Regions from separate parts of the Polaribacter sejongensis genome, predicted to be linked through region 4. Evidence: riboswitches for the same ligand, from Rfam matches in the RefSeq annotation. Region 4 holds a riboswitch; each other region holds the start of a gene.
The links. A riboswitch is a leader RNA that binds a small molecule or an ion and turns the genes downstream of it on or off. The one in region 4 is predicted to bind cobalamin.
Positions count from the first base shown of each region.

Region 1: linked by a shared signal. The riboswitch ahead of nrdG (anaerobic ribonucleoside-triphosphate reductase activating protein) and the one ahead of WHD08_RS14285 (TonB-dependent receptor) in region 4 are both predicted to bind cobalamin.
Region 2: linked by a shared signal. The riboswitch ahead of WHD08_RS12020 (DUF5074 domain-containing protein) and the one ahead of WHD08_RS14285 (TonB-dependent receptor) in region 4 are both predicted to bind cobalamin.
Region 3: linked by a shared signal. The riboswitch ahead of WHD08_RS03150 (TonB-dependent receptor plug domain-containing protein) and the one ahead of WHD08_RS14285 (TonB-dependent receptor) in region 4 are both predicted to bind cobalamin.

Region 1 covers NZ_CP150667.1:1,612,760-1,617,298, forward strand. The annotation lists gene cysS (cysteine--tRNA ligase) at 11-1,489, opposite strand; cobalamin riboswitch at 1,747-1,944, shown strand; gene nrdG (anaerobic ribonucleoside-triphosphate reductase activating protein) at 2,063-2,515, shown strand; gene nrdD (anaerobic ribonucleoside-triphosphate reductase) at 2,519-4,309, shown strand; gene WHD08_RS06740 (MFS transporter) at 4,527-4,539, shown strand, end outside.
Region 2 covers NZ_CP150667.1:2,848,924-2,853,462, reverse strand. The annotation lists gene WHD08_RS12030 (deoxycytidylate deaminase) at 1-203, shown strand, start outside; gene WHD08_RS12025 (S41 family peptidase) at 193-1,764, shown strand; cobalamin riboswitch at 2,375-2,582, shown strand; gene WHD08_RS12020 (DUF5074 domain-containing protein) at 2,703-3,770, shown strand; gene WHD08_RS12015 (alpha/beta hydrolase family protein) at 3,815-4,539, opposite strand, start outside.
Region 3 covers NZ_CP150667.1:816,760-821,298, forward strand. The annotation lists gene WHD08_RS03150 (TonB-dependent receptor plug domain-containing protein) at 1-1,664, opposite strand, end outside; cobalamin riboswitch at 1,803-2,048, opposite strand; gene WHD08_RS03155 (GMP reductase) at 2,124-3,161, shown strand; gene WHD08_RS03160 (ABC transporter substrate-binding protein) at 3,161-4,291, shown strand; gene WHD08_RS03165 (response regulator transcription factor) at 4,451-4,539, opposite strand, start outside.
Region 4 covers NZ_CP150667.1:3,441,803-3,446,341, forward strand. The annotation lists gene WHD08_RS14275 (Ig-like domain-containing protein) at 1-728, opposite strand, end outside; gene WHD08_RS14280 (response regulator transcription factor) at 919-1,587, shown strand; cobalamin riboswitch at 2,216-2,402, shown strand; gene WHD08_RS14285 (TonB-dependent receptor) at 2,503-4,512, shown strand; gene WHD08_RS14290 (YncE family protein) at 4,509-4,539, shown strand, end outside.

The sequences.
Region 1 (4,539 bases), 1.8 Mb from region 4:
AATTCCCTCTTTAATTGATTAAAAAAGTGGTACCTTCTTTACCATCTTTTAGCTGAATTCCTAATGTAATTAGTTCATCTCTAATTTGGTCTGATAATGCCCAATCTTTATTTTCTCTGGCTTCTTTTCTTAGCTTTATTAGCAATTCTACAACTCCATTTATTTTTTCTGAATTGTCTTGAGAATTTTCATTCATCAACCCTAAAACATCAAAAACAAATGCATTAATTGTAGCTATAAATTCGGCTAAATCTTCTGCAGTTAAACTTGCTTTATGTTCTTTGATTTGATTGATAACCTTTACAGCTTCAAACAATTGTGGAATTAACATTGGTGTATTAAAATCGTCATTCATGGCAGCATAACAAGCTGTTTTCCATTCTTGAACATTAAAAGTAGATGTTTTTCCTGCTTCAATTTTATCTAAATAATTAACCGCTTCCATCAATTTAGAATGTCCTTTTTCAGACGCTTCTAAAGCATCACCAGAAAAATCTAAAATACTTCTGTAATTGGCTTGCATGTTAAAGAAACGAACAACACTTGCCGAAAATGGTTTTGGTAAAATGTTATTTTCTCCAGATAAAATTTCATTTGGTAAAATAAAGTTTCCTGTAGATTTTGCCATTCTCTGTCCGTTTAAAGAAAGCATATTTGTGTGCATCCAATAATTTACAGGAGTTACACCACTACATGTTTTAGATTGTGCGATTTCACATTCGTGATGTGGAAATTTTAAATCCATTCCACCTCCATGTATATCAAAACTTTCGCCTAAATATTTTGTACTCATTACAGAACATTCTAAATGCCAACCCGGAAAACCATCGCTCCAAGGAGAAGGCCAACGCATAATATGCTTTTCATCCGCTTTTTTCCAAAGTGCAAAATCTTGTGGGTTTTTCTTGTCAGATTGCCCGTCTAAAGTTCTGGTATTATTTAATAAATCTTCTACTTTTCTTCCTGAAAGAATTCCGTAATTTTCTTTTTTATTGTACTCGTGTACATCAAAATATACAGAACCATTTACTTCGTACCCAAACCCCTTATCAATAATTTCTTTAATCATTTCTATCTGCTCAACAATATGTCCGGTTGCAGTAGGCTCTATACTTGGTGGTAAAAAATTATAGTTTTTTAAAACATCATGAAAATCTACAGTATAACGCTGTACAACTTCCATCGGCTCAATTTGTTCTAAACGAGCTTTTACAGCAATTTTATCTTCACCTTCATCTGCATCGTTTTCTAAATGACCTGCATCGGTTATATTACGCACATAACGTACCTTGTAGCCTAAATGCAATAAATAACGATACACAACATCAAAGAACATAAAAGTTCTAACATTACCTAAATGTGCGTTGCTATAAACGGTTGGACCACAAACGTACATACCAACGTATCCGTCTGTTATAGATTTAAAATTCTCTTTTTTCTTTGTTAAAGAGTTGTATACTTTCAGTTGATTTTCTTTGTACAGTTCCATTAAATAAGTGACTAATTACAGCGGATAAAGATAGACACTTTAAAAAGAATGACGAAATGGAATTTGTTAGAAGTTTAATAAGATTTAAAGTTTGTCATAAAACCTATTTTTTTTCTTTATTCGGATAATATTCTAAAAAAAATAAAGTTAAATTTTAAAATAAAAACTATATAAACAACTAAGTCAACAAAAAAAAGCTGTTCATAAGTTTCTTAACAAGTTATTATCTGCTAGAGTAAAAGTAGTTAAATCATTTTTAAATTTGAATAGAATTTGGTTCTAATAACAGCTTTAGTTGTTATAATTAAAAGGGAAACAGGTGAAAAACCTGTACTGTTCCCGCAGCTGTAAGCTCTATTAAAGGTTGTTACATTCTTTGTCACTGTTTATTTCTAAAATGGGAAGACGTAAAAACTAGAGTAAGTCAGAAGACCTGCCAATTTCCTATTAGTCGAGCTTTCGGGATAAAGGTTATTGGCACGATGTATCTACTTATATCATTGGTTATCGTACCTTTTTGACACATTATTAACCATCAATAAATACATTTTATTGATTATAATTTTCGTGAACATGAATTACTCTAGTATTCAGGTTGTTTTGCAAGAAGTTCCTGGTGAAATCAGCATATGTTTTAGCATTTGTGGATGCCAGATTCGTTGTAAAGGCTGTCATTCCCCCATATTATGGAAAGAAGAAAACGGACAACAACTCTCTATCAAATTATACCAAAAAACATTACAAAAATACAAAGGGTTTGCAAGTTGTGTTTTATTTATGGGAGGCGAATGGCATCAAAAAGAACTTATTAATCACCTTAAATATGCACAAAAAGAAGGCTACAAAACCTGTCTATATACTGGTGAAAAAAGGATTGATAAAAACTTACAACAACACCTTACCTGGCTTAAAACTGGAAAATGGATCTCTAAAAAAGGAGGCTTAGAAAATCCTAATACAAATCAGCAATTTATAGACGTAAAAACAAATAATATATTAAATCATTTATTCTTAAAAAACTATTAAGCTATGATTCGCTTAACACAAAAACAGGTAGACCAAAAAATTAATTTTATCAGTAATTACATTAACGCTAACAATGCTGCAGATGGCTCTAAAATAGATGCCAACGCAAATGTTTCTTCAAAAAACATAGCCACAATGGAAGCTGAATTAAATAAAGACATCAATGTACAAGTAAATAGGCAGTTGGTGAAAAATAAAATTGAACAGTTGTTTAACAAGGAACTAGCTAATGAATATGTAAGACAAATAGAAGCTCATGAAATTTATGTACATGATGAAACTTCTTTAAAACCCTATTGCACTTCTATTAGCATGTATCCGTTTTTATTTGATGGATTGACAAAATTGGGCGGAGAAAGTAAAGCTCCTCAACACTTAGAGAGTTATTGTGGTGAATTTGTAAACCTTGTTTTTGCGGTAAGTTCTCAATTTGCAGGTGCTTTGGCAACTGTAGAATTTTTACTATATTTCGATTATTTTGCTAGAAAAGATTTTGGAAAAGATTACCTCTACACTAATACAAAAACGGTTTCTAACCACTTACAACATGCTGTTTACGCCATAAACCAACCTGCAGCTGCCAGAGGTTATCAATCTGTTTTCTGGAACATTTCTTTGTATGATGAAAAATATTTTGATAGCTTATTTGGTGAATTTGTTTTCCCTGACATGACAAAACCGCAATGGGAAAGCCTTAAAGAACTACAACAGTTCTTTATGAAATGGTTTAATAAAGAAAGAGAAAAAGCTGTTTTAACTTTTCCGGTAGTTACCGCTGCAATGTTAGTAAAAGAAGGCAAACCTGTAGATACCGAATTTGCAAATATGTGCGCCACAGAATTAAGCGAAGGAAATTCGTTTTTTATATATCAATCTGAAAGCGCAGATAGTTTAGCTTCTTGCTGCAGGCTAAGGAACGAAATTAGCGATAATACTTTTAGCTATTCTCTCGGTGCTGGAGGTGTTTCAACTGGCTCGATTAATGTGATTACTCTAAATATGAATCGCTTAATTCAACAAGGTAAAGATCTTAAAACCGAAATCAATAAAATTCAAAAATATCAAATTGCCTACAGAAAATTAATTGAAGAATATAAAAACGCAGGAATGCTTCCGGTTTATGATGCTGGTTTTATATCACTTGATAAACAGTTTTTAACTATCGGAATTAATGGAATGGTAGAAGCAGCAGAAAGTCAAGGAATAAAAGCAGAAAATACGCCAATCTATAAAGATTTTGTAGCAAAACAGCTCAAAATAATTTTCGAAGCAAACAAGGAAGCTAAAGTAACGTATGGTTACATGTTTAATACTGAGTTTGTCCCTGCTGAAAATTTAGGTGTAAAAAATGCAAAATGGGACAAAGAAGATGGCTTATTTGTACCCAGAGATTGTTATAATTCTTATTTCTATCCTGTAGAAAATAATGCTATCAATTCTTTGGATAAAATAATACTGCATGGTACAGATATTATAAAGTATTTAGATGGTGGTTCTGCACTTCATTTAAACCTAGAAGAAGCTCCTAATAAAGACGGTTTTCTTAAGCTAATTGAAGCTACAGCAAAAGCTGGATGCAATTATTTTTGTTTTAATGTAAAGATTACTATTTGTAATGAATGTGGTCATATTGATAAAAAAACACTTCAAAAATGTTGTGAGTGCAATTCTAAAAATATAGACTACGGAACACGAGTTATTGGATACCTAAAGCGTATTTCGAACTTTAGTTCAGAGAGACAAAATGAACACGATTTAAGGTTTTATCACTTAAACAATATTAAAGCTTCTTAAACCACCCCAACTAATTAAGGAATGAGTTTCTTCTTTTACAGAAACTTGTTCCTTCCATAAGTAAATAAAAAACTAACAATAAGAAAATTACAGTTACCCTCCCAAATAGAAACCATTTTTTAAATCAAACAAATCTTCACAATTATATGTCTTGTAGAAAGTTTACATGTAGTACTTTTGCCAAACTTTTAAAAAAGGGTGTCAAAAAAATTATATGATTAAAAAGAGTT
Region 2 (4,539 bases), 590 kb from region 4:
TCTTAAAAGTGGCGTCTTCTACACAATCTGCAGAGGGTGCAACCTTATATATTACCTTATCTCCATGTACTCAGTGCAGCAAATTAATTCACCAAGCAGGAATAAAACGTGTTGTGTATGCAGAATCATACAAAGATACTTCTGGTATCAATTTTCTAGAAAAAGCAGGCGTAGAAATTATGCATTTACCTTATGAAGAATAGAAACAACCTCCCTATATACTTGTCTTTAGCAGTTATTTTTGGTTTACTTATTGGACTTTCGCTTAACGGAAGTGGTAGCAATATGTTGTCTTTAAATAAAAATTCGTCTCAAGAACTAAAAATAAGAAAACTTATTAATTTTATTGAAAAAGACTACGTAGATACTGTAAATACAGAAAGTCTTTTAGACGGAGCTATTACGCAAATGTTGGGTAAACTAGATCCACATTCTGTTTATATTCCTAAAGAAAAGCTGCAAGCGGTTACAGAAAACATGCAAGGTAACTTTGTAGGAATCGGCGTTCAGTTTAGAATGATTGAAGATTCAATTACCGTTATTCAACCTATAAAAGGTGGCCCAAGTATAAAAGCCGGAATTAAGGCAGGAGACCGAATTTTAATGGCTAACAAAGATACTTTGTATGGTAAAAAAATGTACACCGATAAAGTGCCTGGTTATTTAAAAGGGAAACCAAACACCAAGGTTGCGCTTAAAATTTATAGAAAAAGTAACGATTCTACTTTTACCGTTTCCGTGACTCGAGGTAATGTTAATATTAAAAGTGTTGATTTAGCATATATGGTGAACGATTCTGTTGGTTATATTAAATTAGATCGTTTTGCAAGAAATACTTACAGTGAATTTAAATCTGCATTAAACACCTTAATTGATGATGGAATGACTGATTTAATTCTTGACATTAGAGGCAATGGTGGTGGTTTTATAGACATTGCAAATAGTATTATTGATGAATTTTTAGAAGATGATAAACTGATTGTTTTTACCAAAAACAATAAAAACGAAATTGATGAATCTTTTGCAACGTCTAAAGGTGATTTTGAAAAAGGTGGTTTGTATGTTTTAATTGATGAAAACTCTGCTTCTGCATCAGAAATTTTAGCTGGTGCTTTACAAGATAACGATAAAGGAACTATTATTGGAAGACGTTCTTTTGGTAAAGGTTTGGTACAAATAGAAATGGATTTAGGCGATGGTTCTGCTGTGCGTTTAACAACGGCTCGTTATTATACGCCAACCGGTAGATCTATTCAAAAACCCTATGACCACAAAGGAAATAAGAATTATTATACAGATTATCAAAAGAGAGTTTCTAATGGTGAACTACTAAGTAAAGACAGCATAAAAGTAGTAGATTCTTTAAAATACACCACTCCTAAAGGAAAGGTTGTTTACGGTGGTGGCGGAATTATTCCGGATGTTTTTGTACCAATAGACACTACTTCTTACATGAATGGTTATTACTTTAATACTATTAATGATTTTGCTTTTGATTATGTTGATAACAATAGAAAAAAGCTACAAAAATGGACAATAGATAGTTTTATTACTGATTTTGATACAGATGATACTGTTTTTAATATTTATTTATCTGATATTAAAGATGCCTATAAACCTTCTTTAACAACCAAAAAAAGCTTAAAAAAATACCTAAAAGCTTCTATTGCAAACACGCTTTTTGGCGATGTTGGCTTTTACCGAATTATGCACCAGGATGATAAAATGATTCAGAAGGTTTTGGAATTGGAGAGTGAGAAGTAGTTTGTAGTTTTAGTTGATCGTTTTACAATAGCAATATTGAATGTTTTACACTGTTTGTCTTTTAGAATGTAGAGAGAAATCACATAATATTATTTGTTGTTTTGGAATCACTGTTATGAGATTTCTCCTAACGTCGAAATGACAATTTGGGTGTTTTTTCATACAGTTTGTCATTCCGAAATGAGCTTTTTTCAAGCGATTGAGGAATCTCATGATTTGCTCATGTTTGTGGTATCACGGTTATGAGGCTTCTCAATACTTCGCAGTGACAAGTTGTAAGTTTTTTGCGTTCAATTTTGTGATTTCGAACGGAGAGAGAAATCTCATAAAATTGCTTTTTGTTATAGTATCACTGTTATGAGATTTCTCCTTGCGTCGAAATGACAATTTGGGTGTTTAATTTTGTGAAATCACTGCTATGAGACTTCTAAATACTTCACAGTGACAAGTTGTGTGTTTTTTTTGCATTCATTTTTATGACTTCAAAATAAGCTCTTTAGCGATTGAGAAATCTCACTATCTTATAAAAGGAAATTGCAATTCCTAAGACATAAAAATACACTAGATTATTTGTTGAAATTAGTTTTTTATAATGAAAAAAGGGGATACTTTTGCATCATAAATTTTTGGTTTTATATTCAATAAATTGAATTAAAATTAAAAGGGAATCAGGTAGTTTTTTTAAGCCTGAGCTGTTCCCGCAACTGTAAGCATTGTCTAATTAGATTATCGTTATTTCTTACACCACTGTCTTTACAAAAGACGGGAAGGTTTTAACAAAATGCAAGCCAGGAGACCTGCCAAAAATTATATTCGTCTTTTTTAACTTTCGGGAGAAAAGTTAAAAAGAAATACGTGTCATATACATGGTTTTTCCGCTTTTTAATAAGAGTAAGAACTTGCCTATTTTGTTATTTAAAATTTTAAAATCAATCATAATGAAAAGTTGTCTAACTAGATTAGCCTTAATTGGCTTATTATTTGCAGTATCTTGTACTAAAAAAGATGTAGTTCCTGAAGCTCCAATAACCTACAATAATGCCTTTATCTTATCTCTAGAAAGTGATAAAACAGCACTTACATTTCTAGACGAAAATCAAATTGCAACACCAAACGTTACGGTATCTGAAAATGCAGAAAGCACCTCTTTTTCTAACTATAATAATCAACTATATATTGTAAGTCAAAATGGACCATCATATATTTCTAAAGTTAACCTAGAAACATTAAGTGTAGAAGAATCTATAACTTCTTCTAACGTATCTTCTCCATCTTATTTACAAATGTATTCTAACACGGATGGTTTGGTAATTAATACCTCTGGAAGTGGAAGAAGTAGAAATTACAATCTTTGCCATGTAAATACTACTACTGGTATTGGTGATGCTATAAGTGAGGTTTCTAATGAAATTCTTTTTAACAATGCTGCACTAATTGTAGATGCAGAAAATGTGTTAATTGCAGATGGAAAGGAATTAGTTGTAATGAATATGACTACTAAAGAGTTTACTTCTGTAATAACTTTTGATGATAGTATTTCTGGACTTTTAAAAGATAAAAACGAAACTATTTGGGTAGCAAAAGAAAAAAGAGCCACAGCTGCCACCTTTACAAAACTAAATGCAGACTATTCTATTAACGAAACAGTAACTGTTACAGATGATGTTATTAATTTATATACAAACAGTATTTTAACAATGAACTCAGAAAGTGTGAATGCTTTTTGGTCTGAATCTGCATCTGGAAAAATTTACACTTTTAATACAGAAACCAAAGTAATTGAAGAGTTTGCAGCACCAATTAACGACGGAATTGCATTTAACACAGTTGTAAAACAACACCCAAATACGAAACAAGTTTACGTTATCGGTTTAAAGGATTTTATAGATCCAGATAATAGTGGTTTAGTAATTTATAACGCCGATAAAACGGTAGCAAAAACGGTAGATAACGTAGGAGCTTCTCCAATAGATATTTACTTTTCTGCTAAAGAGTTTGAAATCTAAAACAAGTACCCTAAAATAAATCTACAAGGAAATACTTTGTAGATTTATTTTTTCAAAAAATCGATACAATTTTCAGTTACCTCTTCTAATTCTTTAGACATGTTTTCTTTTTTCCAAGGATGAGAAACATTAAAAACATGATCTGCATTTTTAATAACTTCAAATTGACTTTCAGCATTCCAAGAATGTATATTTTTACCTTCATCTATAGAAACAGAGGTATCTTTATCTCCGTGAATTATTAACTGTGGAATTTTTAAATTTTCTACCGCTTTCTGAATATTTAAACGCTCTTCGTTTTCTTTAAAATCTAAATAAAACTGATAGAAATGCGGCATATTCTGTTTTGTTCGTCCATTTAAAACGTATTTAACACCTGTTTTTTTCCAGTTCTCTAAATCGCCAATGGTTGAGCTTCTAGAGCCAAAATCGCACACTGCAGCTAAGGAAATTACTTTTTTTACTCTTGCATCTTCATTTGCTTTTAGCAATACAATTCCGCCACCTCTACTATGTCCGATTATTGAAATATCATTTATTTCAACTTCATTTTTATATTTTTCTTCGGATGAAATCCAATCCATAACACTTTCTAAATCGTCTAGTTCTTTGGTATAATTATTATTTCCAAAAGCTTCTAAATCCGGAAAATCTATAGGGTTTTCAGCGGTACCTCCGTTATGAGAAAAGTTGAATTTTATAAAGAAAAAACCTGCTTCTGCAAACGCTTCCGCCATTAAATTCCAAGCTCCCCAATCTTTAAAACCTT
Region 3 (4,539 bases), 1.9 Mb from region 4:
ACATCTAAACCAGCTACAAATTTATTTGCAGGAATATAATCGTTAAAATCTTCTGTATTATCTTTATCTACATATGTATAAGAAGCGTTAACAGTTAAAAATTTAAGAGGCGTAATATTGGTATTTATTTCCAAACCATTTGCATCAGAAGAACCATTACCATATTTGTAGGTAGCATTATCATAAATAATTGCATCTTCTTCTTTTCTATTAAAATAAACCACATCAAACTGAAGCCAATCTTTATAATTTACATCAAAACCTGCTTCAAAAGTTTCATTAGATTCTGGTTTTAAATCTAAATTACCAGAAAAACCATCATATAATTGATACAAACTTGGTGTAATAAAAGCTGTACTATAAGAAGTTAATAATTTAATAGAAGCATTTTCATTCTTTAAAACTGAGTACGCAAGATTCCCGTCATAAACTGCATGATTACCATATACATTATGAATATTTAATCGTCCACCTACATTGGCACTTAAACCAAAATCTGTTATATACACTACACTTGCATAAGGATCTACAGTATTAAAATTTGCAATTCCTTTTTCAATTTCTGCAAAAGGAGTAACTGTATTATTACTGTGAATTTGATAATTTAAACCTGTAATTAATTGAATTTTACCATCCTTAAAATCATATCTATTTACTAAATCTAAATTTACACTTCTACCAACAAATTCGTAGTTGTCTAAAGTACCCGCAAAAGAATTGAATTGCTCTAAATTTCTTTCTACCACATTTGCAGAAGCTAATAAGTAAACTTCTCCTTTATTATAAGTGTATTTTGGTTTTACACCAACTCTAAACTGCTCTTGATCTCCTGTATTTACATCGCTATCAGAAAAAGCCCCTGCGTCAAAATCATAATCAAAATTATCATAATTTAAGAAAGTCTCTATAGAAAATTGATCATTTACTGCATAACCTAATTTTAACAATGCATTTTTACTGTAAAAACTATCATTTTCATAAACAGCATTTGTTTTACTTTTTGCAGCAGACATTCCGTCTGTTCCAGTAATACTAAAAGAACCTAAGAAATTAAGTTTCCCTAAAGTACCGTTTAAACTTACGTTTTGGTTGTTATCAGATAATCCGCTTCCTTTAACATTTGCGGTATTATTTGTACCAACACTTGTTTCAAAAGAACCAGAAATTTTATCTTCTGATGCTTTCTTTAAAACAACATTAATAACTGCAGTAGCTGCTCCAGAACCATATAATGTAGATGATGCTCCTTTTAAAATTTCAATAGACTCTATTTGACTAACGGCTAATAAACGTAAATCGAATTGTTGATTAATTGCAGATTGATCTGTAACTGGCACACCATCAATTAAAACTAAAACTTGCCTATTTCTTCCTCCTCTAATATTAATACTTCTTGGTTCTGATGCATTAGAATTTACACCTCTAACATCAATACCAACAACATTATTTAGGATTTCAATAACATTTTTACCAGCATTTTGTTGCAATTCTTTTTGAGTAATTTTCTGAATTACCTTACCAGTATTCTCTTTTTTTAGATTGAATTTTGTTGCTGTAACAACAACTTCATCTAAAGCCTCTACTTTTTCTTTTTGCTGTGCAAAAAGATTTGTGCTAGCAAAACTACATGCCAAAACACCAACAATTAATAATTGTTTTTTCATTTTTAATGATTTAATTTAAGTCTTCTTCTTTTACAAGAAAACAATAAAGATTACTCCTTGTTAAACAAGGAATCTAAATAAATCAGGTAAATTTGTGTACAAAATAGAATTAGTACATAAACCTTTATCCCGAAAGTTTTAAACTCGTGATTTATGGCAGGTTTCCTGACTCGTTTTATGTTATTATACCTTCCCAACAAAAAAATGTCAGTGGTAAAAGAATTAATAACATCCTCTAAAGAGGTACTAAATGATGCTGAAATAAACTCAGCACAAGCTTAGTATAAACTTACAGTTGCGGGAACAGTTCTGGATTTCAACCAGATTCCCTTTTAATTCGATGTAAATTATTTCTACATCAAAACCAAAATCGTTGCAAATATATATGCATTCTTATGAACAATCTAATTAATTCGTTTCCAAATTTTATACCTTTAAGGATTGATAATTTTGATAGAAATGAGAATAGAAAATGAATTAAAGTTAGGTTTTAAAGATGTAATGATTCGCCCAAAACGATCTACATTAAAATCGAGGTCACAAGTAAGTTTAGAAAGAGAATTTACTTTTTTACACAGTGATGTTGTATGGAAAGGGATTCCTATAATGGCTGCAAATATGGACACTGTTGGTACTTTTGAAATGGCAAAAGCACTTGCAAAACATGGCCTTTTTACTGCAATCCATAAACATTATTCTATAGAAGAATGGAGAGTATTTGCTACAAATGCTGATGAAAAAACTTTAAATAATATTGCAGTTAGCACAGGAACAGGAAAAGAAGACTCTGTAAAGGTAAAAGAAATTTTATCTGAATTTCCTCAAATAAACTTTATCTGTGTTGACGTTGCTAACGGCTACTCAGAACATTTTGTGAATTTTGTTCAGAAAATGCGTAAAGATCACCCAAATAAAGTAATTATTGCAGGTAATGTAGTTACTGGAGAAATGGTAGAAGAATTATTATTGGCAGGCGCTGATATTATTAAAGTAGGTATTGGTCCTGGTTCTGTTTGCACAACTCGTGTAAAAACAGGTGTTGGTTATCCGCAACTTTCTGCTATTATAGAATGTGCAGATGCAGCACATGGTATGGGCGGACAAATTATTTCTGATGGAGGTTGTAAAATCCCTGGAGACCTTTCTAAAGCTTTTGGTGGTAGTGCAGATTTTGTAATGCTAGGCGGCATGCTTGCTGGACATGAAGAAAGCGGTGGTGAACTGATTGAAAAAAATGGAGAAAAATTTAAAGCTTTTTACGGAATGAGTTCTACAACTGCCATGAACAAACATGTTGGTGGTGTTGCAAATTATAGAGCATCCGAAGGAAAAACAGTTGAAGTTCCTTACAGAGGAAATGTAGATGATACTGTTATAGATATTTTAGGCGGAATTAGATCTACATGTACATATGTTGGTGCAAGCAGGCTGAAAGAATTGACTAAAAGAACTACTTTTATTAGAGTTCAAGAACAAGAAAATCAAGTATATTCATAATGAAAAACATAAAGTTAATTCCTATTTTATTATTTTTATTGATAACCGTTTCTTGTAAGAAAGAGACTGTTAAAGTTGATAATCATACACAAACAGAAAGTAGTATTAAATACGCTAAGGGGTTTGACATTGTAGAGGATAATGGCGTTAAAAAGTTGGTTATAAAATCTGCTTATCAAAATTCTAAAGAAGTTTCTGAATATATTATTAAAAGTAAATCAGAAAAAAATACACCTTTAGAAAATACCATCTATACTCCTATTCAAAAAATTGTAGTTACTTCTACAACTCATATTCCTATGGTTGAGTTGTTAAACGAAGAAACCTCAATTATCGGTTTTCCTTATGCTAGATATGTATCATCAGAAAAAACAAGACAGTTAATTGATGCAGGAAAAATAAAAGAAATAGGTAAAGAAACCTCTTTAAATACTGAAATACTATTAGACTTACAACCAGAACTAGTAGTTGGTTATAGTGTTTCTTCTGCAGACAAAAGCTTAACGACTATACAGAAAGCGGGAATAAACGTAATTTATAATGGAGATTGGTTAGAAGAAACTCCTTTAGGAAGAGCAGAATGGATTAAGTTTTTTGGTGTTCTTTTTGATAAAGAAAAACAAGCTGATAGTATTTTTAAAGTAATTGAAGGTAATTATTTAGTAGCAAAACAAATCGCACTAAAATCAACCAAAAAACCAACCATTTTGTCTGGTGCAATCATGAGTAAAGATATTTGGAATTTACCTGCAGGTGAAAGTTTTGTAGCACAATTTATAAAAGATGCAAACCTTAACTACTTATGGAAACACACAAAAGGAAAAGGGAGTTTGTCTTTAAGTTTTGAAAGTATTTTTGATAAAGGTCAAAATGCTGAATATTGGATTTCTCCAGGGTTCTTTTCTACTAAAGAACAATTATTACAAAGTAATAAAATTTATACAGAATTTGATGCTTTTAAAAATGATGAAATTTACACTTCAACAATTAAGAAAGGAAAAACGGGCGGAATTATATATTATGAATTAGCTGCCACGAGACCTGATTTAGTTTTAAAAGATTTTATTAAAATTACAAATCCAGATTTATTACCCGATTATAAAATGACATTTTTTGAGAAAATGAAATAAAAAAAGACCTTCAATAGAAATATTGAAGGTCTTTACAATTAAAATTATTGGGGGGTTAATTTCATATTTCAAATGTACTATATATAATAACTAATTCTATTTATTTTATGGGTAGTATTTGGGTAGTATTTGGGTGGTTTACCTTAAAACCCTAGTGTTTTATGACTTTTTTAATGTTAAAGCTTCTTTTCTGTTTTTAATATCTAATTTTAAATAAATATTTTTCACATGAAATTTTACAGTATTTA
Region 4 (4,539 bases):
TGCCAAGTAATAGTAGTATTCTCTGTTTCTCCACTACTGTTTGTGTATGTTGTGGTGTATTGGTGGGTATTGTTTATGTTTAACTCTTCTATTGGGTTATTAATACTTATACGTTCGTCTATAGTTACTACCGCTACTGTATCTTCCGTGCTAATTGTTTTTCCGTCTGCTGTTGTGGTACTTGCTGTAACGGTTGCTGTACCTTCACTAATAGCTGTAATTAAGCCTTCGTTAGAAACCGTAATAATAGAGGGGTTAGAGCTATTCCAAGATACTTTTAAATCTTCTATCTCTCCAAGTTCATTTGTAAAAGTTGAAGTGTATTGGTATGTTTTAGAGATAATTATCTCTTCAATAACATTATCTATTGTTAGTTTTTTATCAACAGCTATAACTTCTATATTGTTTTCGTTTGTAATAATACTTCCACTTTCAGTTGTTACAGAAGCTGTAATTACAGATGTTCCTATGGATAGTGCTGTAAGTAAGCCGGTGTTAGAAACAGATACAATGTTAGCATTGCTGCTGTTCCAATTAATTTGAGGAGTTGTTATTTCTCCTATATTATTAGTGTATTTTGTGTTGTATAGATGCGTATTTTTTATACCAAGTTCTGTAATGGAGTTGTTAAAACTTAATATTTCTGGTTGATTATCTGCGATAATATCATCTTCAATACAGCTATTAAAAATGAGTGAAAGGAATAGAATAAATTGTAAAGATCTCATTATTTTTATTTTAAATTCTGTCGTAGAAAAAAACGAATGTTTACAGTCCTCATTATAATAGTTAACTTTTTCTTAAAAAAAAGTACTTAACAATATGGAAACCCGTATAAAAACTAAAAAATGAAAAATTAAATTTGATATTGAATTAGTGAGGAGTTTAAAAGAAAATTTTCATTTTAAAAAGTAAAAAATGTTTCAAAAGGTTTTGGTCGCAGAAGACATAGATGTTATTAATAGCGGAATTAAAATAGCTTTAGAGGAAATAGGAATAAAAGATATAGATTTTGTTTCGTATTGTGATGATGCGTATTTTAAAATTAAAAGCGCTTATTTAAACAACGCTCCTTACCATCTAATTATTTCTGATTTGTCTTTTAAAAATGATGGAACTCCGCAAGAATTAAAGTCAGGAGAAGAGTTAATACATAAAACTAGGAAAGAATTTTCAGATTTAAAGATTATTGTTTTCTCTGTTGAAGATAAACCTTATAAAATTCAGCACTTGTATAAGAATCTAAAGATAGATGGCTATGTTTGGAAGAATAGAAACGGATTAAAAGAATTAAGGAATGCTATGCATAGAATTTATACTACAAATCAGTTTTATATTTCGCCAGAATTAAATACTACGGTTCATCCAAAGCAAGCTCTAGAGATTACTGATTTTGATGTTTTTTTAATAGCATCACTTTCTATGGGATCACTGCAAGAAGAAATAAGTAAAAGCCTGAGAAAAAAAGGGTGTTTTCCCTCTAGTATAAGTGCTATAGAAAAAAGGTTGAAATTTTTAAAGGAACATTTTAATGCAAGTAATCCAACGCATTTGGTTGCTATTGCTAAAGATTTTGGGTTAGTGTAATTCTTTTTTAAATATAAAACTGCTATTTACGGAAACCCGTAAAATTTATATGTTTTATTGGAATATATTTGAATAGTATTTAGAAAAGAAACTATTGAAAAGGAAAGAGTTCTAATTGAGAGCCTTACGGAAATCCGTGAGGCTTTTTTTAGAAACCTTGTTTTAAAAGTAGTAATCAGGTTTCTCTAAAGATTTTGATTTTTTTAGAAAACCAAAAAATAAATTGAAAGAAAAGTACAGTGGTTTTTTAGATACCATTTTATATATGAGTTTATTACAGCTTCATTTATTATAATTTTTGAGTATTTTAATATTGTTGGGGGACAGTGTTTTCAGTCATTAAGTTATTTTATTTGGAGTTGTTTTTTTTCTATAAGATATTTATACGGCTTTTAAATTTTGAAACTATTGATCTTTATCATAGTTTATATTTAAGTATTTTATTCTCTAAAGGGTATTTTCTGCCTTTCTAATTAGTCATTTTTTTTACTTCAACAAAGTAGCATTATTGATGCTTTTTATTCAAATTATTTGTGCTTTTTTTAGGTTTTAATCAATAGTGAGGTTGTTTAGAAATAAACAATAAAAGCGTGTTGTTTATTCCTGAAAAGTAGATAAATTTGTACTTTATTTTTTAACTAAGAATGGTTATCAAGTTTAAAAACTTGATATTAAAATGGGAATCTAGTTTAATTCTAGAACTGTCCCGCAGCTGTAAGCTCTAAAGTTGAAACCCGAATAGTCACTTTTCGAAAGAATGGGAAGACTGGGTGGAAGGAGTAAGTCAGAAGACCTGCCATTTTTTTAATAATTCATTAAGCTTTCGAGGATTGAAGCTAGAATTAGGAATCTGCATATCTATTATTTAGATACGTAGCACTTCTCTTATTCTATCCTCGTACGCAAAATTTAAGTATGAGGAATTCTTTTTTACATTCTTTTTGGGCTATATTTTTGATTATAGGATGCTGTAATTCAGGTGTTTTACATGCCCAAAAAATAGATTCTACAAAAGCAGTTCAGCTTAAGGAAATCTTTTTAATAACGAATAAAGAGAAGCTTAAAATACATTTTTCTCCAGTTACTGTTCAGACTTTAACGGGGAAAACTTTAAGTCGTTTAAGTAATGCTAGTGTTGCAGATGCTATTCGTTTTTTTAGCGGAGTTCAATTAAAAGATTATGGCGGAATTGGAGGAATAAAAACCATAAATGTGAGAGGAATGGGCTCACAACATACCGGAGTTTTTTATGATGGTGTTCAGCTTGGAAACGCACAAAACGGACAAATAGATTTAGGTAAATATTCTGTGCAAAACATGGAAGCTGTTTCATTGTATCAAGGGCAACGTTCAGATTTAGATCAATCTGCTAAATCGTATGCTTCTTCCAATAGTATTTATTTAAAGTCTAAAACTCCTCAATTTTCAGAAGGAAAAAAGGTGAATACAAATGTCAGTTTAAAAACAGGTTCGTTTGGTTTGGTAAATCCCTCTGCAGATGTAGATTTTAAGATAAATGAGCATTTAAGTGCTCGCCTTAGTACAGAATATCTCAATGCCAACGGAAAGTATAAGTTTAGATATACAAACGGAAGTTATGATACAATAGCAACACGTAATAATGCCGATATCGAATCTTTTAGGGCAGAAGCGTCTTTACATGGTTCGAATGGAATTAAGAATAATTGGAACGTGAAATTATATCACTATGATTCTGAACGTGGTTTACCTGGAGCCATCGTTGCCAATCGTTTTAAGCGTCCGCAACGTTTATGGGATCAAAATAATTTTCTACAAGGAGCATTTACGAAGCATGTAAACGACTCTTACTTTTTTGTGTTAAGAGGTAAATATGCGCATAATTATTCTCGTTACGTAGATCCAGAAATTATAAAAGTGGATGGAGAACTAGATAATAGATATACACAAGAAGAATATTATCTATCGATGGTAAATACGTTTCAGGTTTTACCTTTTTGGAAATTATCCTTGGCAACAGACTTACAAAAGAATACGATGGATGCGAATTTGTACAGATTTTCATATCCTAAAAGAATCACGCTTTTATCAGCTTTAGCTGCTGATTTTAATTTTGATAAAATCCACATTCAAGCAAGTCTTTTAAGTACAACGGTAGATGAAACTGTATTGTATTACGAAGCTGCAGAAGATTTGCAAAAGTACTCACCTACAATTATGATGAATTGGCAACCTTTTAATTCTAATAAATTTAGGATAAGGAGTTTTTATAAAGAAATTTTTAGACAACCCACTTTTAATGATTTGTATTATACGTTTATCGGAAATACTTTTTTAGACCCAGAAGATGCGACTCAGGTAAATTTGGGGTTTTCTTACCAAACGGACTTTAAAAAAACAGCATTTGATGTACAAACAGATGTGTATAAAATTTGGATAGACAACAAAATTGTTGCGATTCCTGGCGCTAATTTATTCCGTTGGTCTATGTTTAATTTAGGCAAAGTAGAAACAACCGGAATAGAAACAAATATAAAATCGAGTGGGAGTCTAGGTGAGAAATTTAAATACACTACAAACTTAAGTTATACGTACCAAGAATCTATAGATGCTACTGCTGACGCTAGTAACTACGGAGATCAAATTCCGTACATACCAGTTCATAGCGGTAGTATAAGTGCTATGATAGATTACAAAAAAATAGAATTTAATTACAGTTTTATTTATACAGGAGAAAGATATAGCCAAAAGGCAAACATCAGTTCTAATTATTTAGATCCGTGGTTTACACACGATTTAAGTTTAGGCAAAACGCTATTATTTAATCGAAAGAAATTAAAGGTTTTAGTAGCAGTAAATAATGTGTTTAATCAACAATATGCGGTAGTAAAAAACTTCCCAATGCCTGGGAGATCCTATCGTTTTACTTTAAATTTTTTATTATGAACAAAAGAAAATTAAGTGTACAGATTG